Regions from separate parts of the Shewanella sp. SR44-4 genome, predicted to be linked through region 1. Evidence: predicted binding sites of a transcription regulator. Region 1 holds the regulator's gene; the other holds the start of a gene.
The links. The regulator LexA, encoded in region 1, represses DNA repair genes until DNA is damaged. The targets are predictions, from matches to a motif close to TACTGTATNNNNATACAGTA.

Region 1 (20,970 bases):
ATGCTAGGCTGCAACCTTGTATCAGTAATTGTTGTTGAGTTGAGGTATCATTAGCACCGTAGGCTTGTGCGACTAACCCGGTGGTGGACATGCGTAAAAAGCCGAGTAACCAAATCATTAAGGTGATAATGGTACTGCCTAGTGCTACGCCACCAAGATAGTAAGCTTGTCCAAGATGACCAATCACCGCAGTATCAACTAATCCTAATAGCGGAATGGTGATATTCGACAGTATCATTGGTGTCGCTAAAGCCAATAATTGACGATTTTTTTGGCGGTTTAATAGTAATGCGCTAACTGACATAGGTATGGATAATCATGGTTAAAAAAATAGCTTTATTGTTGGTGTTGTTCAGCTTAAGTGTATTGAATTTTGATGCCAATGCGGTGGTCATTTTACAATATCACCACGTGTCGGAAAATACCCCCAAAAGCACGAGTGTCACGCCAAGTCAGTTTGCTGAACAGATGCAGTACTTGGCTGATAATGATTTTACCGTGATTTCATTAGCTGAAGCTGTTGATTCAATAAAGCATAACACGCCAATAGCCGATAGACGTATTGTGATTACTTTCGATGACGGTTATGACAGCATTATCAACAATGCTGCGCCCATTCTAGCCTCACATCAATTTCCGTACACTGTGTTTATTTCTGTTGCCCCCATCGATGCCGGTTTCAAAGGGATGATGAGTTGGAAAGACATTACTGCCTTATCCGAGCAAGGCGTGACGATTGCCAACCACAGCTGGGGACACGAACATTTAATTCGTCGTCAAGGCAAAGAAACCCAAGCCCAATGGCAAGCCCGTGTCGAAGATAATATCTTATCGACAGAAGCTGAAATATTAAAACGTACTGGCCAAAGTGTAAAAATGTTTGCCTACCCGTATGGTGAATACACTAACAAATTAGAAGCAATTTTGACGAAACAGGGCTTTGTTGGCTTTGGTCAGCAATCTGGTGCCGCAGGGGAATATGCTTCACTAACGGCATTACCGCGCTTTCCGGTTGCCAATGCTTATGCTGATTTAGCGAGTTTAACGGTTAAGTTTTCCAGTTTACCAATGCCGGTGATTAAGCAGAACATCAGCGATCCATTATTGGTATCAGGTAAGTGGCGACCTAAATTAGAGTTAACTCTTGATACGCAGGATATTTATCCACATCAAGTGATGTGTTTTATTCAAGGCCAAGGACCGAAGAAACCTATTTGGTTAAGTGAAAATCGCTTATCGATTCAAGCATCATCAGATTTGGCACCCGGGCGTTCACGCTATAACTGCACAGCGCCCAGCAAAACAAAAACGGGCTATTATTGGTTTTCACAAGCGTGGATCCGCCCGCAAGATAATGGTCAATGGCTCGAAGAGTAACGATATTACGTAAATGGCTAGTGCCAAGATTGAACGATTTGGCTAAAGTCAGCAATGAGCTCAGCATTAAGAATTTGTGCGAGCTGACCAGGCTGTGGTTTGGGTTTAAATACTGCTATTTTCTCCCCTCTTGGTGAAACCAACACATACGATGCGCTATGGTCTACTTGGTAATCACTGTCCTCTCCCACCATGGCATACACAAAGCCTAAGTCACGACTAAATGGAAACAAATCGGCGTGTTCTGCACTGACGGCTTTAAAATTTTTATTGAAAAAGTTTATGTAATCTAATCGTTTAGCTTGAGTGTCACGTTTAGGGTCTGCCGACACAAACACCACTTGTACATTGCTGGCTATTTTTTGCAGTTGTGGATATGCCGCTGCGAGTTTATTCAGAGTGGTAGGGCATACATCCGGGCAAGCGGTGTAACCAATAAAGAACAAACTCCATTTACCTTGTAACGTTTGGTTAGTAAACGCATTGCCGTATTGGTCTGCTAATGTAAATGGTGCTAATGGGCGCTGCTGCTCAAATACATAACTGGTCGCCAATGGCATAGGCTCTGTTTGCGTCTGTTGATAAACGACACCACCCACTAGGGCTAATAACATTAGCCCTACCGCTATCATTATTTTCAATATATTTTCCTTTTTAATTTAAGCGTTTACCCAAAAGTAATGGTCAACTAATAATACAATAAACAACACCATTAAATGATAAATTGAGAATTTAAAGACTTGCATAGACAGCTCTGGATAGTCATGAAACTTTAACTGCCACGCTTTATAAATAAAACCGCAGCTGAGTAATGTTGAGCCCACCAAATATATTGGACCACACATGCCGACTAAAACGGGTAGTAGACAGGCAATGGCTAATAAAATGGTGTAAAGCAAAATACAGGTTTTGGTAAATTCTACCCCATGTGTCACCGGTAACATTGGAATATCGACCTTGGCATATTCTTTACGGCGATGAATGGCTAATGCCCAAAAATGCGGTGGAGTCCAAGTGAAGATAATAATAACCAGAAGCAGAGCGTAGCCATGCAGTTCATTGGTTATTGCGGTCCAGCCTAATAATGGCGGCATAGCGCCGGCTAATCCACCAATGACAATATTTTGTGAGGTCGCCCGTTTAAGATAGGCGGTATACACCAAGGCATAACCAATTAAACTGGCAAAGGTTAACCAAGCTGTGAGGGGATTAACTAAGGTATATAACACCACAAAGCCGAGTGATCCGAGCGACACCGCAAAGGTTGCCGCTTTAATGCTGGAGATTTTTCCTTTAGGCAGCGGACGATTATAAGTTCGAGCCATCAAACCATCGATTTTACGATCAATTAAGTGATTAAACGCCGCCGCAGAGCCTGCCATCATCGCAATGCCTGCCATTCCCGCAACCAAAGGTTGTAACGGTACAATGCCAGGCACAGATAAACACATGCCGACCAACACTGTAAGCAGCATAAGTGCTACGACTTTGGGTTTGGTCATTTCAAAATAGGCGCGCCATTGTAGAGTTATCTTAGGTTGAACCTGACTAATAGTAAGAGGTTTTGTCATGGTTGATCCTCACTTATGCTTTACGCAACAGGGCGTAATTAATAAAGACTAAGGTAAGCAGCAATAAGGCTGCGCCTCCATTGTGTGATACTGCGATGCCTAAAGGTAAATTCATCACCACATTACTAATACCCAGTCCGACTTGAGCGATGACCAGTAACACTAATAAGTAACCACTGTTACGCATTATATGTGATTGTGCATAGCGTAATTTGAGTGCAAGTACGATTAGCGTTATGGCGGTTACCACTGCCCAAATTCGATGGCTGACATGAATGGTCATGCGGGTGGAATAGTCTAAAACGCCAAATTCAAAACTGGGGTGATCGCCTTGGAATGGTGAAAAAGCATCGGCTAAACGTAAATTATCGACCCAATTACCTTCACATATGGGCAGGGTGGTACAGGCAAGCGCGGCGTAATTTGATGAGGTCCAGCCACCGAGTATAATTTGAATGACTAATACACCAAAACTGACTAGTGCTAAAGGAATGAGCTTACGCGCATAGGTATCACCTCCGGGGATCCTTAATGGTTTAAGCCGCAGATATAACAGCAGTAACAAGGCGAATAAACTAAAACCGCCTATAAGGTGCGCCATTACTACAACAGGCATTAATTTCATGGTGACAGTCCACATTCCCAATGCGGCTTGAAACACAATGAGTACCGCAATAAAAACGGGCAGTTTTTTGGGTGCTTGCGGCTGTTTAAGACACATAATTAGAATGGCTAAAACCATTAACCCTAAAGTACCAGCAATATAGCGATGGATCATTTCAAGCCAAGCTTTTTCTGGCTCAATTTGAGCATCAGGAAATCGACTTTCAATATTGGCTAAGTCATGGCTTGCACTCGGCACCGCTAAATGGCCGTAACAGCCTGGCCAGTCAGGACAACCTAATCCAGCATCAGACAGACGTGTATAGGCGCCCATTAAAATAACGGCCAAGGTAAACACTAAAGTGAATTTGATTAATCGCTGTATTGCCATTAGCCAACCCTCGACAACTTAAGCATTTTGCGTAAATCGGCAATCATGGCTTTGCCCTGAGCAATATTGGCGTCGTGACCTATTACGTTGTCATATTGCATGACTAAGCTACCGAGAGGGTCGACAATAATAAGCTGTTGATTGATCAATAGTGCAGCAAGTGCGTCATTGGCGTTTGCTTGGTCAAATGAGATATTTAATTGCTTGAGAATTTTGGTGTCACTGTGGCTGTTTACTACAATGATTGGGGTAACACGATCCCTATCTTTGCCCAGGGCAATATAGCTTTGGTGTAAAATGTACAGCCGTTCTTGGCATTGCTCATTGCAGGTTTCGGGTAGAAAAAACAGTACTTGCCATGCATGAGGTTTAGGGTTTTCCATGGCTAAGTTGGTGTAGTTTATGTCGGGAGCGATCAGCGCCCCTTTGTTGGTTGCTGCTCCGTTATACAGCTCTAGGCTTAACACTAATTTGGCTAAGGCAACCGGTAAAATAAATACCAGCAGTAAGACCAGTAGTGCTTTATTGCTTTTTTTCGGTAGGGAGTTCATTCCATCTCCTCTTTATCATTTGATATTATTGTTAAGTTAATTATGAACGACGGTGCTTAGCGTCGAAATTGTCGAAATGCTATCCAACTCATTAGTCCTAAAAATACTGCTGCCATGGTGAACCATTGCAAGGCATACCCTTGATGTTTTTGTGCCGACAATGGAATGGGTATCCAAGGTTGAGGCAGGTGATAATTTGGAACATTGTCGGGTTGCAGCACCACAGGCGTCAGTGTATGGCCAAGCATGTCAGTGAGTGCGGGTATATTGATATTTTGAAAACGTACTGGAGCATGAGTATCGGCTAATTGCTCTGCATCGAGTCGGTCACTTAATGGGTTGGGTTGTTTTTGATAAACTCGGCCAAACAGTGTGTAGTAATTTGTTTTTAAGGGGGTTAGTTCAGGTAAAATTCGACGGTCTTTGTTTGCAGGCACAAAGCCTAGCTCGACCATTATCCAAGGTTGTTCAGGGGTTATTTCAAAAATTTGATACGCTAAATATCCTACTTGACCCTGAAACACTTGATTGTCTAATAACAGCATCATGTTATTGACGGGTTTAGCTGAGATCTTCAGACGATAACCCGTGAGTAATCTCGTCTCCGGTTGAGAGCTTGTTGAGGCTTCTGACGTTTCAACTATTGTCAACATTTCCTCATAAGTGAGTGCTTGTTGCTGTTGGCGCTGGATAAGTGTGCTTTGCCACTCTTGTTTAAAGGTTGCTCGTGATAACTGCCATAATCCTAACTTGACCAACAAGCTAAACACGACCAAAGTAATGATTACGAATAATACCCGAGACACCCCCACACTTTTAAAAGGATTGCCTGTGACAACACCTTTCATCGTTAAGTTAGTTTTAGTCTCGTTGCTTGTATTCATATTATTTAACTTAGGTAGGGCCTTATTTATTATGGTTAAGGGCGAGCATCAACAATCAATGAGTCGTTTTCTCGGCCGGCGCGTATTGTTTTCTGTTGTCGTTATAATGGTATTGCTGGTGGCTTTGGGGCTTGGTTACATTCAACCTAACCCCAGACCTTATTAGTCGTTAATACGTGGTTTTATAGTACGTATACGAAAATGAATAAACATAACCACACCACATCAACGAAGTGCCAATACCAACTCCCAGCTTGAAAAGCGAAATGCTTGTCGGGGCTAAAGTGGCCCTTTACAATTCTGAGTAATAAAATAATCAAGAACAGGGTGCCAATCGTTACGTGCATGCCGTGAAAACCGGTTAACAAAAAGAAGGTGTTGCCGTAGACACCAGAAGAGAGCGTAAGCCCCATTTCTTGGTATGCATGGCTATATTCTTCAACCTGTAAACTGAGAAACGCAATACCCAGAATTACCGTCAACGCTAACCAGATTATCAAAGGTTTACGATTGGCTTTTTCGAGATTGGTATGAGCAAAGTGCAAGGTAACCGACGAGGTTAGCAGTATAATAGTGTTAATTAACGGCAAACCCGTCCATGGCATGGCTTCTGTTGCGGTGCCATCAGGTGTTTTAACCAATGGCCACATAGCTTCAAATGCAGGCCACAACACTTCATGGGTCATGGCATTGTTAGATGCGCCACCAAGCCAAGGTACTGAAATCATTCGGGCATAAAATAGCGCGCCGAAAAATGCCCCAAAAAACATAATCTCTGAAAAAATAAACCAACTCATTCCCTGCCTAAATGAACGATCCATTTGCGGTGAATACAGTCCAGCCATGGATTCATCAATAACGGTCTTAAACCAGCCAAAAATCATAAAGATAATCACGGCCAAGCCGGTTATTAAAATGTAACCGCCAGAGGTTTTTTCAGTGGTTAATTGTTGTACATAATTACCTGCGCCAAACGCAATTAAAAATAAACCGATAGCACCGATTATTGGCCAAGCACTTTGGGTTGGCACATAATAAGTTTGATACTTTGTTGTCATTTTGCTGCTCCTTGCTCCATGACGATCGCCTGTCTATCGGTGATGTCATAAAGGGTATAAGAGAGAGTCAATGTGTTAATGGACGCTGGTAAATCAGGGTCCACGTAAAAAATCAGTGGTAGTTCTGCTGTTGCTGCTGCAGCCAAAGGTTGTTGATTAAAGCAAAAACATTCCGTTTTATTGAAGTATGCCGCCCCTTGCCCTGGCGATACCGAAGGTATTGCTTGGCCTACCGTGTCACGTGTCGATAGGTTTTTAACCAAAAATTGTGCGTGAGTGAGCTCCCCAGGATGTACGCTTATTTGGTTAACTTTAGGGCTAAATTCCCATGGCATACCTGATTGAACTTGAGTCACAAATTCAATGGTTACGGTCCGGTTTTTATCAACCACCACCGCTTCATAACTACTGGCGCTATTTTGGGGTTTGCCATTAATCCCCAATGTATCGCAGAGCACGTCATAAAGCGGTACCAGCGCAAAACCAAACCCAAACATACCAATTGACCCGGCAATCAGGATGATTAATAGCTTACGATTTGATTTTGTTGGCTGTGTCATCTCATTTAATCTCCGGTGGAGTGGTAAACGAGTGATATGGCGCAGGGCTGGCAATCGACCATTCCAAGCCTTCGGCTGCTTCCCAAGGATTATCTCCAGCGGGTTTGCCACCCTTGATACATTTGAGAACTACAACAAGGAAAATTAGCTGAGATAAACCAAATGCAAAGCCACCAATCGACACAATTTGATTCACATCGGCAAACTGTACCGCGTAGTCGGGAACCCGACGCGGCATACCTGCTAAGCCTAGAAAGTGCATTGGGAAAAACAACACGTTGACGGATATTACCGAACACCAAAAGTGCCACTTACCTAAAGTTTCGTTATACATATGGCCGGTCCATTTAGGCAGCCAATAGTAAGCCGCCGCCATAATGGAGAATATCGCCCCAGTCACCAGTACATAATGGAAGTGAGCCACGACAAAGTAAGTGTCGTGGTATTGGAAATCAGCAGGGGTAATTGCCAACATCAAGCCCGAAAAGCCACCAATGGTAAACAGGATGATAAATGCCACTGCAAACAGCATTGGAGTTTCAAATGTCATTGAACCGCGCCACATAGTGGCGACCCAATTAAACACTTTCACCCCGGTTGGAATGGCAATCAACATGGTGCAATACATGAAAAACAATTCGGCAAAAACAGGCATACCAGTAGTAAACATGTGATGTGCCCATACCAAAAATGACAGAATGGCAATACTGGCAGTGGCGTAAACCATCGAGGAGTAACCAAACAGCTTTTTACGGCTAAAGGTTGGTACTATCGCGGAGATAATACCGAAGGATGGTAAAATCATGATGTAAACTTCGGGATGGCCAAAGAACCAGAAAATATGCTGGAACATCACCGGATCGCCACCACCTGCAGCATCAAAAAAGCTAGTACCAAAAAACTTATCGGTTAATACCATGGTGACCGCACCTGCGAGCACCGGCATTACTGCAATCAGTAAAAATGCGGTAATGAGCCAAGTCCACACAAACAAAGGTAACTTCATCCAGGTCATGCCAGGAGCTCGCAAGTTTACAATGGTTACAATGACGTTAATTGCGCCCATTATCGAACTTATTCCCATTATGTGAATGGAGAAAACAAATAGGGCGGTACTGTCAGGACTATAGGTGGTTGAGAGCGGAGCATAGAATGTCCAGCCAAAGTTAGGGCCGCCGCCTTCCATAAAGAGTGAACCTAATAAAATGGTAAAGGCGAAGGGTAAAATCCAAAAACTCCAGTTGTTCATTCGCGGTAGTGCCATATCTGGGGCACCAATCATCATTGGAATTAACCAGTTTGCTAACCCGGTAAAAGCGGGCATCACCGCCCCAAACACCATGATGAGGCCATGAACTGTGGTCATCTGATTAAAAAAGTTAGGTTCTACTAGCTGTAATCCAGGCTGAAATAATTCAGCTCGAATCACCATTGCCATCGCACCGCCAGTAAGAAACATAATGAAACTAAACCATAAATACAGCGAGCCGATATCTTTATGGTTAGTGGTGAGTAGCCAGCGCATTAGCCCCTTCGGAGCGCCGTGATGATGATCATCATGAGCGGTAGCCAGTGTATCGTGCGTTGTTGTGCTCATTGTTTTCCCCTACTGTCCATGGCTAGCGACATCGGCAGGTTGCACCGCTTCGCCAGAATTATTGCCCCACGCATTGCGCTCATAAGTAATCACCGCCGCCATCTTTTGCGGGCTAAGTTGACTACTAAATGCCTGCATTGCGGTACCTGGTTTTCCGTGCATAACGATATCGATATGTCCGCTAACCGGTCCAGTAACAACAGGGCTGCCAATAAGTGAAGGGAAAGCGCCTGGTAATCCAGCGCCAGTGGCTTGGTGACATGCAGCACATGTCGTAGCATAAACCTGCTCACCTTCAGCAATTAATTGCTCCAAGGTTAACGTGGGCAGATCCTCCGGTACAACAGCTTCTGCTACGGCTTCGACAGCTTGATTGGCTTTGTCGGTAACCGCATCGGTAATGTCAGTTGTCGTTGCTGCAATAGTATTTGCTGCATCGGTTACTGCTTTACTTGGTTCGGTGCTTGCCTCGTTACTGCCTAAAAAGTTTCCTATATCAGCAGCTTGAACTACATCACCGCTATTATTGCCCCACGCATTACGCTCAAAGGTAATGACTGCGGCAATTTCTTGGGCGCTAAGTTGCTTTGCAAAGGCTTGCATTGCAGTACCTGGTTTACCGTTTAAGACGATATTCAGGTGATCGTTAACAGGGCCTTTTATGATAGGGCTGCCAATTAATGATGGGAATACACCAGGAAGACCCGCACCATTGGGTTGGTGACAAGCGGCGCACCTAGCAATATAGATTTGTTCACCTTGTGAGGTTAGCTCCTCAAGAGACAAGGTTTTAGACATTGATGCCGCAGCGGCTGCAGCTGCATTGCTTGCTAGTTTTTTTTGCTCCACTAACCAATTATCAAAATCGGCCTCCGATAATGCTTGCACCACAATCGGCATGAAACCATGGTCTTTACCGCATAACTCGGCACATTGGCCGCGATACGTTCCAGGCTTATCAATACGAGTCCAGGCTTCGTTGATAAAGCCTGGATTGGCATCTTTTTTAACGGCAAACGCGGGTACCCACCATGAATGAATAACATCATCAGATGTCATCAAGAAGCGCACTTTTTGGTTAATGGGCAGTACTAATGGCTTATCGACTTCAAGGAGGTAATGCTCGCCTTTGGCCTCACTGCCATCAATTTGTGCTCTGGGAGTGGATAATGTGCTGTAAAATTCGATGTCTTTATCAAAATAGCTGTAATGCCACTTCCACTGCGACCCGGTAATTTTTATGGTGAGATCAGCATCACTGGGATCTTCCATAGCAATCAAGGTTTTGGTGGCTGGAATAGCCATGCCGATTAAGATGATGAAAGGGATGACGGTCCAAGCAATTTCCACTTTGGTACTTTCGTGAAAATTGGCCGCGACAGCGCCTTTTGATTTGCGGTGATAAATCATTGAGTAAATCATGATCCCAAACACCACTAACCCAATTACACAACAGATGTAAAGAATCGTCATGTGGAGGTCATAAACCTTGCCACTGATATCTGTCACGCCTTGAGTCATGTTGAGGGGCATTTCTGATGCCCCAAGCGGAAGTGCTACAAACACCACCAGTAAACAATACAACCATTGCTTCACAAGACTACTCCTCTGCTAATTGCAAATAGCAACTACAAAGAAGAGTCACACAGTAATTCTCTGCTCTATGCAAACTCTTCGGTTCCCGAAAAAAGTTTGATGACCTCAAAGTACTTTGGTGGCTGTAAACATACGGTCTACGGTTTTATTGTTAGCTGTGCACCACGCTTGTACCTACTACTGAACTTATCAATTTTGATTTGGCTCATTTGTCTGAAAGTAATCTTGATTACTGCCATTCACGTCCAATTAAAGATAAAAAATGTTTCATCCTTGTTAACCACATTACTTGTAGATTAAACATTGATCAAGATCACTTTGTTGGCTAATAGGCTGAAAAAAGATGAAAAAAAACCCTGAATTCAATACAGGGCTTGGTAATGAAGGGTTCGTGCTTAGTGAAATGAGCAAAAATTACTTGTTCCATTTGTTAAAGTAGGGCTAACAAGTTGATGTTTGTGAGGTAAGTGAGCATTCACATCTTCAATTACCACCCCTAATGCACGTGCACTTTTGGCGACAATTTCTAAACGGCGACTATCGCGAGCATCAAGTGAGCTTGTCCAAGTTACTACTGCGCTCGATGTACCGCTAGTGAGCGCTTTCTCCATGGCCCATAATGTTTCGACTTCATCTTTGGTGTGTACCAGTAAAATGCGATCCATTCTTACACCAGCACTTGCCAGCATATGTTTATAGCCAATATGGGGCGGGCTAATTAATACAATCCATCTGCCTTGCTGGCTCAATATTGCTAACTGGCTGCACAATTGGCTCAGTTCAGCTTCACCTTGGGTGACAGTTTGTAATGTTTGAATGGTTTGGGTGCCATGCAGTTCTGTTTCAGTTAAATCTACCCATAAGCCCGGGTGGCGTGGCGCGATGCCCATTAGTTTGTTCATAACCAATCTCCATTACGGATAACGCCAACGGCAAGCCCTTCGATGGTTAGGCTTTGGCAACTTAAATCTACTTTTATCGGATTGTAATCTTCATTTTCGGCATGCAGATAAATCACATTACCTTTTTGTTCAAATCGTTTTACGGTGACGTCATCATCAACACGTGCCACAACAACCTGGCCATTACGTGCTTGCTGCATTTTATGTACAGCGAGTAAGTCGCCTTCTAAAATGCCGATGTTTTTCATGCTGTCACCACGCACTCGCAATAAAAAATCTGCGGCGGGCTTAAACATGTTTGGATCGACTTGATAGTATTGTTCTACATGCTCTTGGGCCAAAATAGGTTCACCAGCAGCAACCTGTCCAATGAGTGGCAGACCGGTTTCAACCTGTTCTTCATGAGGTAAACGAATGCCTCTTGAGGTACCAGGCATGATCTCGATAAAGCCTTTTTTGGCTAATGCTTTTAAATGCTCTTCGGCGGCATTAGCACTTTTAAAGCCAAGACGATTCGCAATTTCAGCACGAGTGGGTGGCATACCTGTTTCGGCGATATTGTTTTTAATTAAGTCTAAAATTTCTGCTTGGCGCGGCGTTAACGGTCTCATGATGATTCCTGTCTTTTTATACAGTGACTGTCATTATATACAGTGTTTGTGTTCGCGCAAGTATTAACCAACTATTTTTTGTATATTGTTGATTAAGTATCACTCAACAATATGTTTTAATTAACTATTACTAATGTTCTGTCTTATGTTATTTCTGATAGTGAGAGCTTAAACGTAAAGATAGATCGGTCTGATAGTGTAAGCAGGGTGGTTTCTGGTATCCTATACGACAATATTACAGTGGCTTATGTTGCGAAAATAACCATGTCAAAACCAGATTCAATATTTTTACGAGCATTAAGATGGATTCAAAAGTGGATGGTACAGACCATTGTGGTCCCTCACGATCCTTTTGATGACCTCAATATAGATCCAACTAAACCTTTGGTTTATTTAATGAAAACGGAATCTATTAGCGATATTGCCGCGTTGAGCGAAATCACCGAGGGCTTTGGTCTGCCCAGTCCTTATGAGCCATTACAGCTTGATGGCTTAACCGTGCCTCGTGTGGTCTGTTTAGAGGGCCGCAAACCACTATTTGGTAAACGTGAAAGTGGTGACAAATTCCTTAATTATTTTACCAGTTTATTGTCACTTCATAGTGAGAGCCCTGAATTAGATATACAGTTGGTTCCTGTTTGCCTTTATTGGGGACGTACCCCAGGTAAAGAAGAAGACAGCATGAAAGCTGCTGTATTTGAACGTGAAAACCCTACGTGGTTACGTAAATGGTTAATGATTTTATTTTTAGGACGCCATAATTTCGTCCAGTTTTCTAATGCATTATCGCTTCGTCATATGGCCGATGAACATGGTACTGATAAAAGAATTGCTCACAAATTAACCCGAGTCGCCCGTGTGCATTTCCGCCGTCAACGCAAAGTCATGACGGGGCCACAATTACCGAATCGACAAGCGTTGTTTGCCTCTTTATTAAAATCAGAATCTATCAAAAAAGCCATTGAAGAAGAGTCTGCAAATAAGAAAGTAACAGTCGAGAAAGCACGTGAAACCGCCATTGAATACCTTGATGAAATTGCCGCCGACTATTCTGATAGTTTGGTGCGTATTGCCGAACGTTTCCTGACTTGGTTATGGAACAAATTATACAGTGGCATCAATATCAAAGGTGCCGAGCAAGTAAGACAGTTACATCATGATGGTCATGAAATTGTTTACGTTCCTTGTCATCGTAGCCATATGGATTACTTGCTACTGTCGTATATTTTGTATTATCAGGGCATGGTTCCGCCGCACATTGCTGCCGGTATTAACCTTAATTTTTGGCCAGCAGGGCCGATGTTCCGCCGTGGTGGGGCATTCTTTATCCGTCGTAGTTTTAATGGTAATAAACTTTATACCGCAGTATTTCGTGAATATTTAGATCAGTTATTTGCTAAGGGTTATGCGGTCGAGTATTTCACTGAAGGAGGTCGTTCGCGTACAGGACGTTTGTTAGCGCCTAAAACCGGTATGTTGGCTATGACAATTAACAGTGTGCTACGTGGGATAGAGCGCCCAGTAACCTTAGTACCCGTGTATTTAGGTTATGACCATGTGATGGAAGTGGCGACGTACCACAAAGAATTAAGCGGTAAGAAAAAGAAAAAAGAATCTGTATGGCAGGTATTTGGTGCTATTCGTAAGTTAGGCAATTTTGGCCAAGGTTATGTGAATTTTGGTGAGCCGATTAATTTACAACAGTTCTTAAATCAGCAGGCGCCAGAGTGGCGTGATGAGCTAGCTAAAGATCCTGACCAAAAACCATCTTGGTTTACGCCCTCAGTTAATTTGTTAGCTAACCGCGTAATGACTAATATCAATGGAGCGGCCGCAGCCAGTTCAGTAACATTGACTAGTTTAGTGTTATTAGCGTCAGAGCAAAATGCGTTAGAAAGAAGCCAGTTAGAACGTCAGCTTGATTTGTATTTAGCCTTACTTAAAACAGTGCCTTATACCGATTATACCTCTGTGGCCGAAGGTAATGGCAAGTCAATTATTGATCACTGTCTGTCGTTAAATAAGTTTGTTAGTACCAAAGACCTTATTGGTGAAATTATTTCAGTTGATGAAAAAATTGCCATCACCATGAGTTATTACCGTAATAATATTATTCATTTGATGGCGTTGCCGTCATTAATTGCCAGTTGTTTAGTGCATTATGACGTGTGCGATCGCCAGCGAATTCATGGCATTGTAATGGACTTTTATCCATTACTTAAAGCTGAGCTATTTATGAGCATTGATGACGTGCCTCAACATGTGGACAGCATTTTAGATTTCATGGTTGAACAAGGTTTACTGACCGGTAGCGATCAGTTTGAGATAACGCCTCGTCATATTACCCAAGTGTTACTGCTTGCTGAAACTATCAGTGAAACGTTGCAACGTTATGCGATTATCTTCAATTTACTCGCAATAAAACCTGATCTTGAGCGCTCAGAACTGGAACGCGATAGCCATTTGTTAGCCCAACGATTAGGCGCGCTGCATGGCATTACCGCACCAGAATTTTATGACAAAAAATTATATAACACCCTGAGTGTGAAACTGAAAGAATTGGGTTATTTATGCAGCGACGAACATCGTGCTGAAGTGATCAGAATTCGTGATAACGCTAATAAATTACTCAGCTCTTTAGTAAGACAAACCATTGTTGATAGTGTGGAAGCGGAGCACGGACAATAATGGCTAATCATATGAATGCTGCCAAGCATCGTACCAGCGGTAAATCTGTATTGGGTGGGGCGATGATTATTGCCGGAACCACTGTGGGTGCGGGCATGTTTTCGTTACCCGTTGTTGGTGCTGGAATGTGGTTTGGCTATTCTATCGCGATGTTGCTCGGCGTTTGGTTTTGCATGCTAATGTCGGGTTTATTGTTATTAGAAGCCAATTTGCATTTTGAACCAGGCGACAGTTTTGACACCTTAACTCGGGTGACTCTTGGGCAGTTCTGGCGGGTGATTAACGGCGTTTCGATTGCGTTTGTGTTATATATTTTAACCTATGCTTACATCAGTGGTGGTGGTTCGATTGTGAATCACAGTCTGTCAGCATTGGGCGTGAGCCTACCCCAGAGTGTGGCCGGATTGGTGTTTGCGGTAGTCTTGGCTTTGGTGGTATTTATTAGTACTAAAGCGGTCGACCGTATCACCACAATCATGCTTGGTGGCATGGTGATTACTTTCTTTTTGGCTATCGGTAACTTACTAATCGACATTGATACCATAAAGCTAGTGTCGCCTGATGGTGAATCGCGTTACCTGCCTTATTTACTTGCCGCGATTCCATTTGGCTTAGCCAGTTTTGGTTATCACGGCAATGTGCCAAGTTTAGTCAAATATTACGGTAAAGATGCCAAAACCATCGTTAAAGCGATTATTACTGGAACCACTATCGCATTAGTAATTTATATATGTTGGTTAGTGGCAACGATGGGTAATATTCAACGAAGCCAGTTTGCCGATATTATTGCTCAAGGTGGCAATATAGGTGTGTTAGTGGGTGCGTTGTCTGGGGTTATTGCCAGCCAATGGCTTGATAACATGCTAACCCTATTTGCCAACCTTGCCGTTGCCTCATCATTTTTAGGTGTGACACTAGGCTTGTTCGATTACCTTGCTGATTTATTTGGGTTTGACGACTCGCGCTCAGGACGAATTAAAACTGCAGCGGTCACGTTTGTACCGCCAACCATCCTTGGTTTGTTATTTCCGAATGGATTTATTTTAGCGATTGGTTTTGCTGCGCTAGCTGCCACTATTTGGGCTGTTATTGTACCTGCGTTATTAGCCTATAAAGTAAGACAACAATATCCTGACTCAAAGGGATTTAAAGTCCCTGGTGGAACCCCGTTAATTGCTATTGTGGTGTTGTTTGGAGTTATCACTGCCATATGTCATTTGCTGGCCATGGCCGATATATTGCCGGTGTTTAAATAGACGCAAAAATTCCGGTGAAACAACTTTTAGCCTAAAAGCCTTCGTTTGAAGGCTTTTTGCTTTTCTGCTGATATCGACTTAACTTATGAGACAAGTTTCATGTTGGCTATATCAAGGCAACTATTTTTATAAAGGATTAGGATAATGAAGGTACAACAGTATCAACAAGGACAGCCTTGCTGGATTGAATTAGCAACTCATGATTGGGCGGCAGGTAAAGCATTTTATCAGGCGCTATTTGGCTGGGGAGCAGATGATATGCCTATGCCAGAAGGGCATTATACTATGCTGCAAATCGACGGTGATGATATTGCTGCAATGTACCCAATGCCGGCAGAAATGGAGGCCTTACCGACTCATTGGACAATTTATTTTGCAGTCGATGATGTTGATGCTACCTCTAAGGCTGTGACTCAAGCTGGAGGTGAGATTATTGCGGGGCCTCATTCTGTTGGAAATGCTGGCCGTATGGCGCTATGCGCAGATCCAGAAGGCTGTCGGTTTGCATTATGGCAAGGCCAAGACCATATTGGCATTAAGCGATCGCAAGAATCAAATACCCTATGTTGGGTTGAGCTTACTTGTCGTGATACCGCTGCGGCGAAACAGTTTTATAGCCAAGTATTAGGTTACCAAACTAAGCTTAATGATGTGGCTGATTTTGAATACACCGAATGGTATGCGGGGGAGCAAGCCATTGGTGGATTGATGGAAATGACTGCAGAATGGGGCGATACTCCTGCTCATTGGATGAGCTATTTTGCCGTTGATGACTGTGATTTATCAGTGACTAAAGCACAAACCTTGGGGGCTTCAGTTTGTGTGCCTGCAACTGATATTCCTAACGTAGGCCGTTTTTCTGTACTCAATGATCCACAAGGTGGGGTGTTTTCAATTATTGCGTTATTTACTGCAGAATAAATAGATTTGAAAATTATGTTTTTACATAATGAATGTTAATTATTTATATTTTCAGTGTTGCCGATTGAAGCTAGAGTATCGTGTAATGTAGAGTGCCGATTTAACATAGAGTGGCGATTGAACCTTGATTATTAAGTAATGTCATAGTGAGTTGTTAGTAAAATGTTATTATCAGTTGTTGGTAAGAGTTATTGGTAATAGTTAGTGTATTTAACCAAGGATGAGTGAATGACACAGGAAAACACCCAAATCACATTAGCCAGTATTCATCGCAGTATGTTGTTAGTGGCACTGATCGATTTTCCTGGCACGATATTATTTGGTCTTGGGCTCTACGGTATCCTTGTAGGGTTTGACCAAGATTTCTTGCCTATGTTAGCCAACCCTTTGATCATTATTATTATGTTGATTATCGGTGCGATTATTATGCTATGGGGGATTATCCGCATGATGCTGCTTGCGCGTCAAAAACAAGGAATATTACAACAATGAAAAAACGGATAATCCAATTATGCTTGTTATCTAGCTTAGTGATACTTACGGGATGCCGTGGTACCGATATCATCAATATTGGTAATAATATTGGCAATGCAGATGACAATAAAAATGACACAGATTACATGATACTGAATGTCCCTAGGGCAATTTTAGCCAGCGACCCATGTAAGTATGGTCACCCTGATGATATTGCGGCGTGTCGTAAAAAGAAACAAGATGAAGCCGACCAACTTAATGAATCACTTAAGCGTAAATAACACTGTGATTAGCATATAAAAAATCCCAAGCGATTAATCGTTTGGGATTTTTATTGATAGGGGTAAAAGTAATAACCTCAACTCTGGTTAAATAAATTTAAGACAATGATTGCTTGGGTAACTTACGGCCATATATCAGCAAGTAAATTGCTGGGATAACAAATAGCGACAATAGCGGCGCCGTGACCATTCCGCCGACCATAGGCGCAGCAATTTTTTGCATCACTTCATTACCCGTACCGCTGCCCCACATGATCGGCAGTAACCCAAAAAAGATGGTGGCGACGGTCATGGCTTTAGGGCGAATGCGCATCACTGCACCTTCAATTAATGCAGCCGTTAAATCCGCTTTGCTGTGGTAATTGTCGGCTTCTTTATAGGCCTTAATACTATTATTAAGGTACACCTGCATCACCACGCCAAACTCAGCGGCGACCCCTGCTAAGGCAATCATGCCGACAGATACAGCAACTGAAAAATTAAAATCCAGCCCATATAGTAGCCATGCGCTACCCACCAATGAAAAAGGTAAACTTAACATGATTACAGATGCTTGTATTACTGAGTTGAAAGTCATCATCAGCAACATAAAAATCACCGCGATCATTAATGGGATCACCATTTTCATTTTGGCGTCTACGCGTTGCATGTACTCGTATTGCCCAGCAAAGCTATAGTTGTAGCGTGGAGGAAGGGTAATTTGTTGTTTAAGTGCCTTTTCTGCTGCAACGATATATTCACCGATAGAAATGTCTTTCAGATCGACAAACACCCACGAGATAAGGCGACCATTTTCACTGGCTAGCATGGGGGCACCATCGGTGATTTTCAGTTCGGCTAAATAACTTAACGGTAAGTACTTACCCGTTTTAGTCAGTACCGGTAAATTTCTGAGCTTCTCGATGTTGTCACGTAACTCTCGCGGGTAACGGATATTGATTGGATAGCGTTCTTGACCTTGTATTGATTCACCAACGGTCATGCCGCCAATGGCAATTTTTACCACATCTTGGATATCTTTTAAGGTCATGCCATAACGTGCAGCATTTTTAAGGTCTGGTGTGATATCAATATAGCGGCCGCCGCTACTGCGCTGTGAAAATGCCGACTCAGTTCCCGGTAATTGGTTTACTACCGCTTCTATTTCTGCACCAATACGTTGTAGTTCTTCAACATTTGCGCCCGATATTTTTATGCCGACAGGGGTTCTCACGCCGGTAGATAGCATATCGATACGGGTTTTAATCGGTTGCACCCAAGCATTGGTCATCCCTGGTATACGCACGGTTTTTTGCAGTTCAGCAATAATGCTCTCTAAGGTTACGCCTTCACGCCATTCGCCAGGCGGTTTGAGCATGATGGTGGTTTCTAACATTGTTAGCGGCGCAGGGTCTGTTGCTGTCATGGCCCGGCCCACTTTGCCAAATACTCGTTTCACTTCGGGTACTGTTTTTATCAGTCGGTCAGTTTGTTGCAATATTTCTGCTGCTTTGCCTGCACTTACACTGGGTAGCGTGGTGGGCATATAAAGTAGGTCACCTTCTTCTAAGGTGGGCATAAACTCTGAGCCCATTTGGCTTAATGGGTAGTAAGCACTGAATAGCACAATGATGGCTAATCCGATGGTGATTTTAGGAAAATGCAGTACCCATTTTAACAATGGTTGATATATGGCAATTAATACTCGACTAATGGGGTTTTTACGCTCATCAGGGATTTTTCCGCGGACAAAATAACCCATTAACACCGGAATTAAGGTGATTGCTAAAATGGCAGATGCCGCCATAGCGAAGGTTTTGGTAAAGGCTAGCGGGTGGAATAAACGCCCTTCTTGCGCTTCAAGGGCAAATACTGGCGTAAAGCTTAAAGTGATAATCAACAAGCTGAAAAATAATGCAGGGCCGACCTCGATAGAGGCTTCTCTGACGAGTTGCCAATGGTCTTCTCCCTCAGGAGCTTTACCGTGTTTTTGGCGATAATGTTCCAAATGTTTATGGGTATTTTCGACCATCACAATTGACGCATCAACCACCGCTCCTATGGCAATGGCAATGCCGCCTAAGCTCATAATATTGGCATTGACACCAATGATATTCATGGCGATAAAGCTGACTAAAATCGAAATAGGTAAGGTGATTATCGCGACTAACGTTGAGCGTGCATGCAGTAAAAATAGTAGGCAAATAAGTCCGACAACCAGCATTTCTTCTAGCACTTTATGCTTAAGGTTATCGACTGAGCGTAAGATTAAATCAGAGCGATCATAAGTGGTGACTAATTCGACCCCATCAGGTAATCCATTACTGATCTCTTTGAGTTTTTGCTTAACATTATTAATGGTTTCAAGAGCATTTTCACCATAGCGCATCACCACAATACCGCCGACAACTTCGCCTTTACCATCGAGTTCGGCAATACCACGACGCGCCGCTGGGCCGGTTCGTAGTTGGGCAACGTCTTTCATTAATACCGGCGTACCAGTTTCCGATAAAATGCCCAGTGGGATTTCAGCAAAGTCGGCAATGGTTTGGCGATAACCACTTGAAGTGATCATGTATTCTGCTTCGGCCATTTCAATCACCGAGCCGCCTGTCGAGCTATTGGAATTATCTAAGGCGTTTTTAATGGTCATTAAGTCGATTTTATACAGTGCTAGCTTATGTGGGTCGACGACCACTTGATATGTTTGTTCCATACCGCCAACGGTGGCAACTTCTGATACTCCGGCAACACTTTGTAATTCTAGTTTTAAAAACCAATCTTGTAATGAACGCAGTTGGGCTAAATCATACTGTCCATTGCGATCGACTAAGGCATATTGGAAAATCCAACCCACTCCCGATGCATCTGGGCCAATACTGGGTGTGACACCCGCTGGCAGTTGGTCTTGTGTTTGCGATAAATATTCAAGCACCCGTGAACGCGCCCAATAGATATCGGTGCCATCTTCAAAAATGACATACACAAACGAGTCACCAAACATTGAAAAGCCACGTACTGTTTTGGCTCCCGGCACGGCCAGCATGGCCGATGACAATGGATAGGTAATTTGGTCTTCAACTAATTGCGGTGCCTGGCCTGGGTAAGAGGTTTTTACAATAACTTGTACGTCTGATAAATCAGGTAGCGCGTCCAGTGGGGTCATGCGCATGGCTTGATAACCCACTAACGCGATAACGGCCGTGAGTATCAACACCATAACGCGTTGCTTTATTGAAGCACTGATAATTTTTGCTAACATTGTCGTGCTCCTTAGTGCTGGTGAGCATCGGTAGTGGTTGATTCTTTGGTCGTTGGCGCATTACTTAAACGCTGTAAACTGCCTTGAATACTGGCTTCTGAGTCCAATAAGAACTGCCCTGAAATAACCACTTTGTCATGTTCATTCAGTCCTTCTAAGATTTCGGCTCTACCGTCTGCCATCATACCAATTTTGACTGGCACGGAAGCAAAGCTGGTATCACTGCGTTGCACCACCACACGGTTTTCACGTCCGGTAAGGATCAATGCTTCAGTTGGTACAGTGAGCACATTATTCTTAGGCAGACCAAATAAGGTCACATCAACTAAACTGCCTGGTCTGAGTTTGTCGTTATGATTGTTAAGCTTGATCCGCACCCGCATCGCTCGGGTGACAGGGTCTAATTCT
Region 2 (11,915 bases), on a different contig from region 1:
ACGATGCAGTACAGCACCGTTCGGAAGTCTGAAGCTTTAAATCTTGGCTCCGTGACATCTCAAGGGGTTACTCATATATCAGTAATCAACTCCGCTGCAAACTGGTGGAAACATGAGTCAGAATGGGAATGGTACGGAGAAAGTGGTATCGGCAATAAAACATACTTTAGTATTTGTAATATTGTTGATCCCATCAATTACCCTTTATCCAACGTATTAGCATTTTTGGTCGCTGAAAAAACATTTTGTTTATCATCAGCTATACCGATATTGGAACAATGGCGTGACCATTTAGTCATTTATACTCAGGAACATACTTAACATAAAACGTTTAAGAGTGACTCGCAAGGTTTGGGATTTTGTCGCCATGCTGATTTTTGTTAACAGTGTGTAGATGTCGTGGCAGCGTTGTTCAACACCATAATGGGTCGTTAACTTTATTTAGGATATTATGAAGTACTTTAGTGATTCTGAAAGAGGTGCTTTACCTCGAGCAAAGAATGAAATTCCTTATAATGTTTGGTGTGGATTGACTGCGTATATTCAAACGTTAATCGATATAGGATATTTCGGAGAAAACTTTCCAGATCTTTGTCCTGACGGGCAAGGGTGTTGTGGTACCGATGAAAAAGGGTTCTCGTTAGCTTTAAAAGCAGAAATATTGGGAATTGAATATCCATTTATTACAGAAAAAGAAGACTCTGATGATTGGATGTCTAAAAAAGTCCCTTTTAATCCTGACTATTTAGACGTACTAGATTTAGTTCAGTTTTGCTATGTGAATGTATCTAAGCCTACGATGGGACAGTTTCATTCATTCTTTGGGCATCACCACATAACATCATTTGACCGATCGATCGGGCAAGCGGAATTTTTAGATAAAATTGACACTATATTCTCTAGAAATGGTTTGGCTTATCAATTACACAGTAATGGTCAAATCACAAGAGTACTCAATCCATCACTAACTTCAGTTACTGGACAAGTAAGCAAGACGCTTGATCAGGAACTTAATGATCTGATTGCAAGAGCAAATAAGAAAATATGTAACGCGGACGTCCAAGTGCGTTATGAAGCATTGAAAGAGCTTTGGGACGGATTCGAACGTATAAAAACAGTATTCAACCCTAGTCAAAGTAAAAAACAATCAATGACACAACTGCTAGATGCCTGTGCATCAGATAGAGAATTCAGAGCTCAACTAGAATCTGAGGCTACAGCTCTGACGACAATTGGTAACTCGTTTTTTATTCGTCACTCAGAGGTTACTCAGATTAAGTTAAATGATAGTGACCACATTGAATACTTTTTTCATCGCCTAGCAAGCTTTTTGTGCTTATTGGCGAAAAAATTAAGTTAACTAAGTTGGTTAGAGCGATTCTCAACGTTTGTGTCTAAGTTATAAAGGCCAGGCTAGTTGATAAGCGTTGTTCACACTTTAACTCGGCGTCATGCACTAGAGGAAATTGTATGATCATTTGTAGTAAAACAAGCGAAAGACTTCGAGATCTTATCAATGAAGAGACTGAGTATCGTTCCGGTCCAAACTTGGTTAAGTTTTTTAACGTATTAGGTTTTAACCATTCTTATGGGCAAGGTTTCCCTTCTCGTTGGAAGTATACCGATGATTGCTTAGAGACTATCAATGGTACCCCCAAACTAGATACTTGTATTAAAAATGCATTTAATCCAGTTAACTTTATCGGACGTCTTGGAGAACTAGATGGTTATTTAGCTGACTTCAATCAGTATCTTGCTTTCGACAAATGGCAAGTGGTCAGAAATGAAGCTGAAATTACCTTCAAGAAGCTCCACAAAGTAGAATTACATGAAAACGAAACGAATGTGCCTAGCCTGTCTGAGTCTGATTTCTTGAGCCGAGAGTTTAGTGGCTTCTCAATCTCTGACTTAGGTTTGGATCCTAATATCACAGACACGTTAAACAACCGATTAGATGAAATAGAGAAAACTTACAATTCTGGGGCATACCTTTCGACTATTTTACTTGCAGGTAGCTCGTTAGAGGGGATATTTCTTGGACTTGCATCAAGTAACCCTAGGGCATTTAATACCGTTAAATCATCGCCAAAAAACCGTGATGGAAAAGTACAACAGTTTCATGATTGGACACTGGCAGCGTTTATTGATGTTGCAAAAGATTTAGATTTGATTCAACTGGATACATATAAATTTTCGCATACGTTGAGGGATTTTCGAAACTATATACATCCATATCAACAAATGTCGTCAGGTTTTACACCCAGAGAGCATACAGCTAAAATTTGCCTCCAAGTTTTAAAAGCTGTAATTATGGAAATCTCAGAAAATATCAATAAGATACCTAAATAAAAGGAATTAAAGTGTCTAAAGTTAATGGAGTGACCAATTTGATACATAACTATGATGGATGGTGTCGAAGGATTGATTTACATTTCCGGTCACGATTTCCTCATCTAAATACTAGGTTATTCAAGCTTGATGATTATGAATATCAGTTGTATTTAGTTGATTCTGTTGATGAATTTGACGTAATTAGTGATGCTTTTAATAGAGAAGTAAAATTCGTAACGGCTCCAATCAAGCTAGTAATGAATATTCCGGAAACTTATAAGATTGAAATTGAAAAAATTACGGATGATAAAATACCATCGAAATTTGAAGGCTACCCATTAACTAATACCCAAATATACAGTCACATTCTTTCAATTCATCCTAATGTCAAAGTGAGTAAAATTGAAGAAGATCATGATAATCGACTTATAATTGTAGAGCTTGCAGGGAGATATGAATCAGATGTAGTCGTGGGTGTTGAAGAGACCGCGGCGGCTCTAAAAGGCCCGTATTCTTATAAAGTTAGAATCGGAGGAGAGCTAACCTCGAATTTTAAAACTAGTGACGAAGTGTTTAATATTGCACCATCTCAGACCAAAAGTGAATTGAACTGCGCTTTTATCGAGAGAGATGAAGCTTTATGGTATGAGAATATTGAAAATATTTATAATGGCTCATATCAAAAATCTGATCTTTATTTCTTTGATCCTAGTAAATCAGCATGCCTTGTTAATTTTTCAAAATTCCAGAATGCAAATTTGAGAAACCACCTACTCCTATATGATGTAGTTTACTGTGTTCTTCCATTAGCCCACAAAATGTCAAACTTCCTTGTAAACCAAAAAATATCAAAAGATGAAATACTACGCTTGGTTAAGCGAGGAAGGCTAAAAATATTAAATATGCAACCTGAGAGCAGACTAGACTACGGCTTTATAAATGAAGCCTTCCAAGAAAACCCATCAGCTGTTGTAAGCAGGCGAGCATTATCAGCTTTATGTGCAATTGATTTGGTTGAAATGAATCAGTCGTACGCTTTGAGTGATCCTGATCTAGATAAATACATTTACCCATTAGTACAAGAGGTTTCTAAGCTAACAGGCAAAGATATTGGTACTGTTAGCAATTTCTTACTTTGGCCTAAGCAGGCTCTAAGAAGAAGCCTTGATTCATTAAATCAAGCTGGGCCTATGGGGATATCTAGATATGGAATTAATAACCCTATAATCGATTCGCTACCGGCAGAAAATAAAGAAAAAATTAAATTTGAATTTATTGTTAATAGTGACCAAATTCATCTTTCACATGCATTGGATGCTACATATTTCCCTTTTTTCGTTGATGGTGGGAAATACTCAGACCACCCTTATGCTCTCATGATGGGAAAGATGCTTAACTTCTTTAAAAACTCAAGCTGTCACAATATTTCTAATCTAGTTGATGTTGAGAATATAAAATCAGCTCAGAATCCCAGCTTAGGACTAATCTCAGCTTTTGATATTAACGATTACATCCCTGTTCTAGAATTTGAGGAAGAAATTTCTAGTAGCGTTGTTCGTAATGGTATGAACTCATTATTTTCAGAATTGAATTTACTTAACAGGGAAGGAAGGAGTCAGCGTATCTCTGAGTATAATGTTGAGGTAGACAAAGCTCTTAGAAATAAAAATGTTTCTAAACATGCGTTGGATTTAGGAGAAGATACCTTAGGCTTGTTTATTCCATTTTGGACAACTGCTAAGAAGTTGGTAAAAGGAGGTACTAAAATGGCAATGGATAAATTCCCAGCAATACAAAACGTATCCGAATTCATAGAAGATAAGACCAGCAAAGAGAGTGGTAAAAATAGAAACATAAGCGTACTTACTCAAGTAAACAGGGTCGCTAAATTAAAACGCGAATTCAAGTAAGATAATAGAGAGATCAGCTGACAAACGGCTGCAACCTGACTTCCGGCAGTTGAGCCGAGCGTTATGTTTATGGAGGTAAATTTGACAGATTATATAAATCTTGTAAAGAAGTTCGGGTTGAGTTCAGTGTGTACGGAGCCAAGGTTTTAGGCTGGGTGGAGGCATTACTAACCACTTAATGCGGCGTTATTGCATATCTGCTTGCCATACTTTCCCTAATGCCAATAATCATTTTCAGAGCTTATCATCTAACGCATTTTTGTCCAGGTACGTGACAGTAAAATGCAGCAGACTCGTTTATGCCCGAAGTTTGTTTCGAGCAACATAATATCAGCCCATACGTTTGTCGGTTGGCCTACTTTTAGTTATGTTCCACAAAAATAAGAAACTAAAATTGATTCAGTTGTTTAACTATTGACCTGGATGCAGGAATATTACAAAGTGTCCTTAGAATAAAAGTCGCTTTTAGGTTTAGATAGTTCAATCTCTTATGAAAAAAATCACGTCCTTTAGATATTTGCTTTTAAGTTTGCTCAATAATATTGTTTCATGGCTTGAAAGGTCTAACCATTCGGATATAGAACAATCTAAATTCGTGGATCTCGCACCAACTGATGAGGCTGACAAGGAAGGTATATATACCAAAGCGATTTTGTTTGCTACGAATAATACCAAGGTATTCAACATTGCTCTAACTGGTCCCTATGGTTCGGGAAAGAGCAGCATCATCCAATCCTTCTTGAAGAAGTATAGACGACCTGCGCTTCAAATCTCTCTAGCCTCCTTCATTCCCGAGGGTGATGTAGGGGAGAATAAGGTGAGTCGCCAAGAGATTGAAAGAAGCATCCTACAGCAAATATTGTACGGTGCTGACGCAAACAAACTTCCTCTTTCGCGCTTCAAAAGAATTCAGTCACCAGGAGTTTGGTCGTTTCTTAAATCTCTCTACATCATGTTTGGTGCTATTGCGCTTTGGTATGTATTACATTTACGAGAAGATATAATCAAAGGTGAATTTTTGGTTCCGTTTGAACTCAGCAATTGGTTCAATATAGTAGTTTTCTTTTTCGCAGCAGTATTCCTCTGGACAGTCCTGCATCACTTTTATGTGGCGAGTTTCGGTCTGTCACTCAAAAGCATTTCGTTGAAGGACGTTGAGATTAAACCTGCATCTGATGATCAGGCGTCCATATTAAACCGCCATCTAGACGAAATAGTTTACTTCTTCCAATCAACCAAATACGATCTTGTAATCATTGAGGATTTAGACCGATTTAATAATGCGGATATTTTCGTCTCACTCCGCGAAATTAATAGTCTCGTGAACGAGAACGCAGGTGTGAAACGTACTATCAGGTTCCTCTACGCCATGCGTGACGATATGTTTGTCAACACCGAGCGAACCAAGTTCTTTGAATTCATTATTCCCGTCATACCTATCATCAACACATCGAATTCGATCGACATGGTATTGGAGCAGGGAAGTAGACTTGAGCTCGATGGATACCTTGAACGGCAGTTTCTGAGAGAGGTCTCACGTTACCTGAACGACCTGAGATTGATTCGAAACATCTTTAATGAATACGCTATTTATGCGGCTCAATTGGAAATAACTGGAGAGAGTCTACTTGATGCCAACAAGCTTCTTGCGATCCTGATCTATAAAAACGTTTATCCAAGTGACTTTGAGCAACTGCACTGCGGCGCGGGTAATCTCGCCAAAATATTGAACCTCAAAGACGAACTCATTAGGCATGGTGAGGCGACGAATAGGGCCGAGATCCTGGGGCTTGAAGAGCGTCTTGAAATCGCGGAACGGCAGACTCCTTCGGACCTTAGAGAGTTGCGGCAAATCTACGCTATGGCTCTGGTTGAGAAGCTTCCTGCGAATACTTACAACGTTAGTCATGATCAGCAGACATTGTGTTCACTTCCTCAACTGGCCAGCCACGATGCATTCGAGAAACTGATTGAGACTTCACGTCTGTTCTACTACAACAACTATGGTAACCAAGGACATATCGATGCTTCTAAATTACAAAGAGAAGTAGATACGCAGAGATCTTACCTGCAACGCAAAGTGGAGATAGAAAATAAGGCGGCTGATAATAAGAACAAAAGCTTGCGTAGAATAAGTGAGCTCAAGTTAAAGATTGCAACGCTACGCACGACTAAGCTCAACGAGCTGTTGCGTTTGGCCCCCAATGGCCTGCAAGATCATTTCGAAACCTTCGGGGAAAACGGAGAACTTGCCCGTTTTCTGCTCCTAGAAGGCCATATTGATGATACTTACTATCAATACACCTCACTTTTTCACTCGGGCCGTTTGTCGCCAAATGACAATAAATTTCTGATCCAGATACGGGCATTTGTCACACCAGATCCAGGTTTCCCGATCGATAATCCACAAGAAGTTGTTGCTGCTATGCGAGATGAGGACTTCCGACAAAGCTATGTCTTGAACATCAAGCTTGTCGATAACCTTCTGAGGGACCAAAGCCGTTACCTTGACCAAACGAAGAAGCTTTTCGAGTATATCTCATCCGAATTTGAAAGCTGCGAGGGATTTTTCGATGCCTATTACACCAGTGGCAGCAATGTTGCCGGACTTCTTTCAGGACTAGCCAATGCATGGGATGAACTTATCCCTGCAGTTGTAACCAGCCCTAACAATATCTCCCACGTCACTCAATTGGTCGCAAGCCTGCCTGAAAAATCGCTCAAAATGTTCGCAAGGGATTTTGACGAGCTACCAGAATTTGTTTCGGCGAACCTTCCAGAGATTCTGGTTAGTTTACCTGAACTAGCATCGGAACGCCTTGCATGCCTAGACTTTGAAGTCAAAGATCTGGCTGCAATCAAAGAACACACTGAAATTGTACGTTTCATGTTCGAGAAGGGACTTTTCGCACTTACGATCGCAAACTTGGAATACGTTTACCAAATGATTTTAGGAGAGAACGATCTCGAACCACTACGGACGAGGAACTACACGACTATACTATCGATGAATAATCTTGCCTTATTGGAGAGGGTAGAACGCGATTTCGAGCGCTACCTGTGTGAGATCCTTTTAGAGCTTGAAGGAAATTCTGAGGAAGATATCCCCGCTATTTTAGCTGTTGTTTGCCAAGATACGCTTGAGCAAGATGATCTTCGGGAGTTCCTTGAACGGCAGATGATACTGTTGCCAAGTCTAGAGGGTGTGCCTGAGAAATTGCACCCGATGCTGTTCCAGTTAGGTAAGATTGAACCAACTTGGGCAAACTGTCTTGCTTTCATGGAAGATAACGTGTTCGAGGCAGATAGCCTGATTGGATATCTTGATCGAGATGTTGTTCGTGAAGTTATCTTGGAACACTCTATGCCTAGTGATTCTGCTTCGCTGAAGCTGCGTCAGTTCCTCCTCAGTGCGGGCTCGCTGTCTGATGCAGCCTATAGAGAATATGCTCACGCCCTGCCGAATTCGTTCAAGAACCCACCAAAAGAAATCGAACCAAACAAGCTTCAAATCCTGATTAATGAAGGAAAAATCACATTCACTAAGGAAAGTCTCGATGCATTCGCTGATCACTGTGATTTGCAGGTTTTATTCGTCGCGGTCAACATCGATTCATATCTTGCGGACTCTGACAGCTTTGCACTCGACGATGACTTTCTAGAGGAGCTTCTTCGAGCTGAAATTGATAATACAGCCAAGCTTGGGATAATTGAATTGATGGACCTAGAATTGCTTGTGGATCTTCCTAAGCGGTCAGCTATTATCGGCCCAATTATTATCAACACTGACGCCAATATATCCAGTATTAGTCGGAGTATTGCGCAATCTCTGATAAAACATTCTTCGCCCATAGCGACGCAAATCTCACTCTTCAACAAATACCATTCTCTTATGACAAATGACGAAGTTCGCCTTGTTTTGAGCAATCTACCTAAACCATTTTCAGAAATAAAAACAGGGTACAATTCGCCGAGATTGAAAAACACTCCCGAAAATCAGTATTTGGTCAAATGGCTTGATTCAAAAAGCATTATTTCGTCATCAACTGTTAGTTTGTACAATAACGAAATAAAAGTGAACCTCTATAGAAGGTAATAAAAAATAAACAATATAATCAGCCGCATAAGTATCGTGGCTGTTCAATATAGACTAGCTTCGCTTGCCCATGTACAAGCATTAAATGCCATAAATTATGAGCAAAGGAATAAGAGCCTTTAAAGGCGGCGATGTTAACTCATAAAAATATTAATCCGAAACTCATGGATTAGAGTTAAAAATCTAACTCGGAAATGTCCAGAGACGTGCCAGCACGATCATTGCGAGCACGTTTGAGCTCCTAGGTAGCTACAAAACTAGACTGTTGAATGCCTTTGTTTTTCGGGGGAATTAACATTCAGGCCTAATTCCTCTAGAGATTCGATTAAAGGAGTATAAAATCTTTTTCTGGGCTCACGGTTAGCTCTATTATTATCGATGCTTAGTCTGCCATCATCTATCCGCTCATGGTTTGGCGCCTGAACTCAATATCGTATTGCTTTAACATTCTTCCTGGTGATAAGTTGACTGAGTAAACTTATCACCAGGAAATAACAATAAAGATGATTTTACAAATATCACTCATATGATCATACTGTTGATATGTATGACTAAGTTAGACAGCACATATAAGGTGGATAAATGAACTACTATGCAGAGGATCCCTTCTAGGTAATGTAAACCTGGAGGGTAAATGAAAAAACTAAAACATCAGTACCGAAAACGTATTAAAAGCCAGTGTCAATATTTTTGGGGGTATTATCCAAGCGTACGCAGTGCAGCCCACAAGCACTTTTCAACAAAACAAGAAAAGGGTTATTACTTCCTTCATATGATTGAGTGCAGAGGCTACCCGATCAAGTTACGAGCAGCACGAGGAAGATCGTTGGCTAACCCTTGGGATGACTACCCAGCGTACGTGTATGACCTAGCAAAAAGTTGGAAGCATAATTCCAAACGACGCTATCAGTACTACAAGTAAATCTCACGATAATAAAGCTCCTCCTTTGAGGAGCTTTTCTATTTCAGATCCAGAAGAGCGTCAAGAGCCATTAATTTTATTGGCTCTGTTGTAAACATCTAGTCAACTGCAGCTATTTTTAACATTCCAAGGTAACAGGCTGTCAATATCCGGTGCTGGTGCAGAGTTCATCAAGGCAAGCCATGATTAATTCAAATGACGTTAAGCCATTTACCTTTGTTGTTTCGTCAATACTATAAAGCTTGGCACGAGCTGGTCACTTCCACAACTGGTAAAGACATCCATAACTTGCAAGCTTTTGTAAAATAAATCACGCTGACAATATTGCCAAAGCTGATGCTGTTGTCGCCTAATTCTGTGATGGCTTAAGTAATCCTTACAGCAAATTCAATAAAAATACTGGGGTTGAACTGTTAAGTTAGTTTACTTAGGTTGAGCATGGAAATATTGAATTACCTCGTACCAGGAGAGGAATTGCTAGTTGAGAAGATGCTTTCCTAGTGTTTTTCATGTAGGTACGAGCACACCACTAATATTTTTGAGACGTTACAACAAAAGCAATAACCTCTTCTTAATTTTCCAAGCTAAACGAACACATTACCAACATCATAGAAACTTTAATAATATAATCAGATAGATATTCTGACTGGCGTATGCTGGTCTTATTTTTGAAGAGATTCCTTCTGCGAAAAAAACATTAAAGATCTAGCAATAAAAATTAGATCGCATAAAATAACTGTACAAATGTACAGTGGTTATAAATATGCGCATTATCCCTATTCATGCAAGTGCTGGTATTACTGGGTTTGAATCTCCAGCTTCAGAATATTTACAGTTAGCATTAAGTCTTGATGAGCTACTTATAGAGCATCCTAGTGCCACATTCATTGGTGTGGCCACTGGTGATTCGATGCAAGGTGTGGGAATTTTCTATGGTGATTTATTGATAGTGGACAGGCATGAAACGGTTCGAGATGGTGATGTTATAGTGGCTAATTTCAATGGTGAGTTTGTATGCAAAATCCTTGATAAACCTCGCAGACAGCTACTGTCATCCAATGAAAATCATCAACCTCAACCCATCAATGATTATGACTCTTTCAGTATTGAAGGCGTGGTTATTCGCTCTATACGGTGCCATCGGCAAAGCCCGTTACTGGCTGGTAAGTAAGGAGGAGGAAACATGTTTGCGTTGGTGGATGCGAACTCATTTTATTGCAGTGCAGAGCAAGTCTTTAGGCCTGATTGGCGTGGTAAACCCATCATTGTATTAAGTAACAATGATGGTTGTATTGTTGCTGCAAATCGGCAAGCGAAAGATCTTGGCATACCTAAGTTTTCTCCTTACTTCAAAGTGAAAGACATGTGTCAGCGCTTAGGAGTGATTGCTTGCTCAAGCAACTATGAACTCTATGCTGATTTATCCTTGAAAATGATGAATATTATTGGCCGTTTTGCGCCAGAGCAACATATTTATTCCATTGATGAAAGCTTTCTGTCATTTAAAAAATGCTATCCAGCAATTAAATGCTTGCGAAGTCAAGGTCAGCTCATTAGGCGCGCTGTTTGGAAAGAAACTCGATTACCCGTGTGTGTGGGGATGGGGCCAACTTTAACGTTGGCAAAAGCAGCTAATCACGCAGCCAAAAAATTACCTGGCTATCAAGGTGTATGTGTCATTGACAATGAAGATGAGCGATTGGCTATTTTACGTGCCATGAATGTCAATGATGTATGGGGCATTGGTCGTCGTATTAGTCAAAAATTAGCATTGATGGATATAAAAAACGCATTAGAGCTTGCCAATATTACTCCAGGGTTAGCCCGCAAACAATTTAGTATTGAAATAGAGCGAACTGTACGTGAATTAAATGGACTGGCTTGTAAACAATGGGATGAGGCAAGAGCAGATAAACTGCAAATATTCTCTACTCGTAGCGTTGGTGAGCGAATTATTGATTACGATTCTTTGTTGCAAGCATTGAGTAAACATATTGGTATTGCTGCTGCAAAAGCCAGACGACAAGGATCACACTGTAAAACCATGATGATGTTTGCGAGTAATTCACCCTATGATGAGCATCCTGCAAACTTTAAAGTGTTGGTGTCTTTTCCTTGCCCAACAAATTGTACAAAAGAGTTAACCCAGGCAATGAGCATGGCGGCACCAAGACTTTTTAGGCCAGGAGTGAGATATTACCGAATGGGAATAGGGCTGCTTGATTTAAGCGCTCAAAAAAACACTCAACTCGACATGTTTAATTCATCTAAAGCCAATCCAGTATTGATGCAAACCCTAGACGGCATTAACCAGCGTTATGGTACGGATACCTTATTTTTAGCCGCTCAAGGGATAGAACAAAAATGGTCGATGCGACGTGATTTACTCACACCACAGTACACGACAAATTGGAAAAGTTTACCTGCGATAAAGTGCTAGATAACCACAGAACAATACATCAAATTAAATATGTAAGACCTGGTTGAATTTACCATAAGCTTGTGACATGTTATCAAATAGGTGCTGAATGTTTAGTCCTATCGTTAGAAGCTTAATGGGCCCATCCATGTCAATGAGGTAAATGATGATGTCAGAATTGTTGAGTTACGATCTCGCCCTGATTTCAATAGGCATTGTCATCATTGGTGGTTTTGC

Region 2: H5125_RS20325 (LexA family transcriptional regulator) is a predicted target of LexA. The motif match lies at 9,994-10,013, and genes of this name have one in related genera.

The regions. Positions count from the first base shown of each region.
Region 1 is NZ_JACJDU010000002.1:123,907-144,876, reverse strand. Features, by position in the region: gene dinF (MATE family efflux transporter DinF) at 1-304, opposite strand, end outside; gene H5125_RS01935 (polysaccharide deacetylase family protein) at 319-1,377, shown strand; gene H5125_RS01930 (SCO family protein) at 1,395-2,021, opposite strand; gene cyoE (heme o synthase) at 2,037-2,948, opposite strand; gene H5125_RS01920 (heme A synthase) at 2,962-3,942, opposite strand; gene H5125_RS01915 (hypothetical protein) at 3,942-4,493, opposite strand; gene H5125_RS01910 (SURF1 family protein) at 4,550-5,377, opposite strand; gene H5125_RS01905 (DUF2909 domain-containing protein) at 5,325-5,543, shown strand; gene H5125_RS01900 (cytochrome c oxidase subunit 3) at 5,560-6,435, opposite strand; gene H5125_RS01895 (cytochrome c oxidase assembly protein) at 6,432-6,995, opposite strand; gene ctaD (cytochrome c oxidase subunit I) at 6,997-8,592, opposite strand; gene coxB (cytochrome c oxidase subunit II) at 8,602-10,188, opposite strand; gene H5125_RS01880 (cell division inhibitor SulA) at 10,584-11,090, opposite strand; gene lexA (transcriptional repressor LexA) at 11,087-11,701, opposite strand; gene plsB (glycerol-3-phosphate 1-O-acyltransferase PlsB) at 11,966-14,389, shown strand; gene mtr (tryptophan permease) at 14,389-15,645, shown strand; gene H5125_RS01860 (VOC family protein) at 15,790-16,566, shown strand; gene H5125_RS01855 (hypothetical protein) at 16,795-17,058, shown strand; gene H5125_RS01850 (hypothetical protein) at 17,055-17,321, shown strand; gene H5125_RS01845 (efflux RND transporter permease subunit) at 17,419-20,562, opposite strand; gene H5125_RS01840 (efflux RND transporter periplasmic adaptor subunit) at 20,574-20,970, opposite strand, start outside.
Region 2 is NZ_JACJDU010000068.1:713-12,627, forward strand. Features, by position in the region: gene H5125_RS20300 (hypothetical protein) at 1-321, shown strand, start outside; gene H5125_RS20305 (AbiJ-NTD4 domain-containing protein) at 452-1,360, shown strand; gene H5125_RS20310 (hypothetical protein) at 1,471-2,349, shown strand; gene H5125_RS20315 (hypothetical protein) at 2,361-4,241, shown strand; gene H5125_RS20320 (ATP-binding protein) at 4,732-8,337, shown strand; gene H5125_RS20325 (LexA family transcriptional regulator) at 10,023-10,430, shown strand; gene H5125_RS20330 (Y-family DNA polymerase) at 10,443-11,699, shown strand.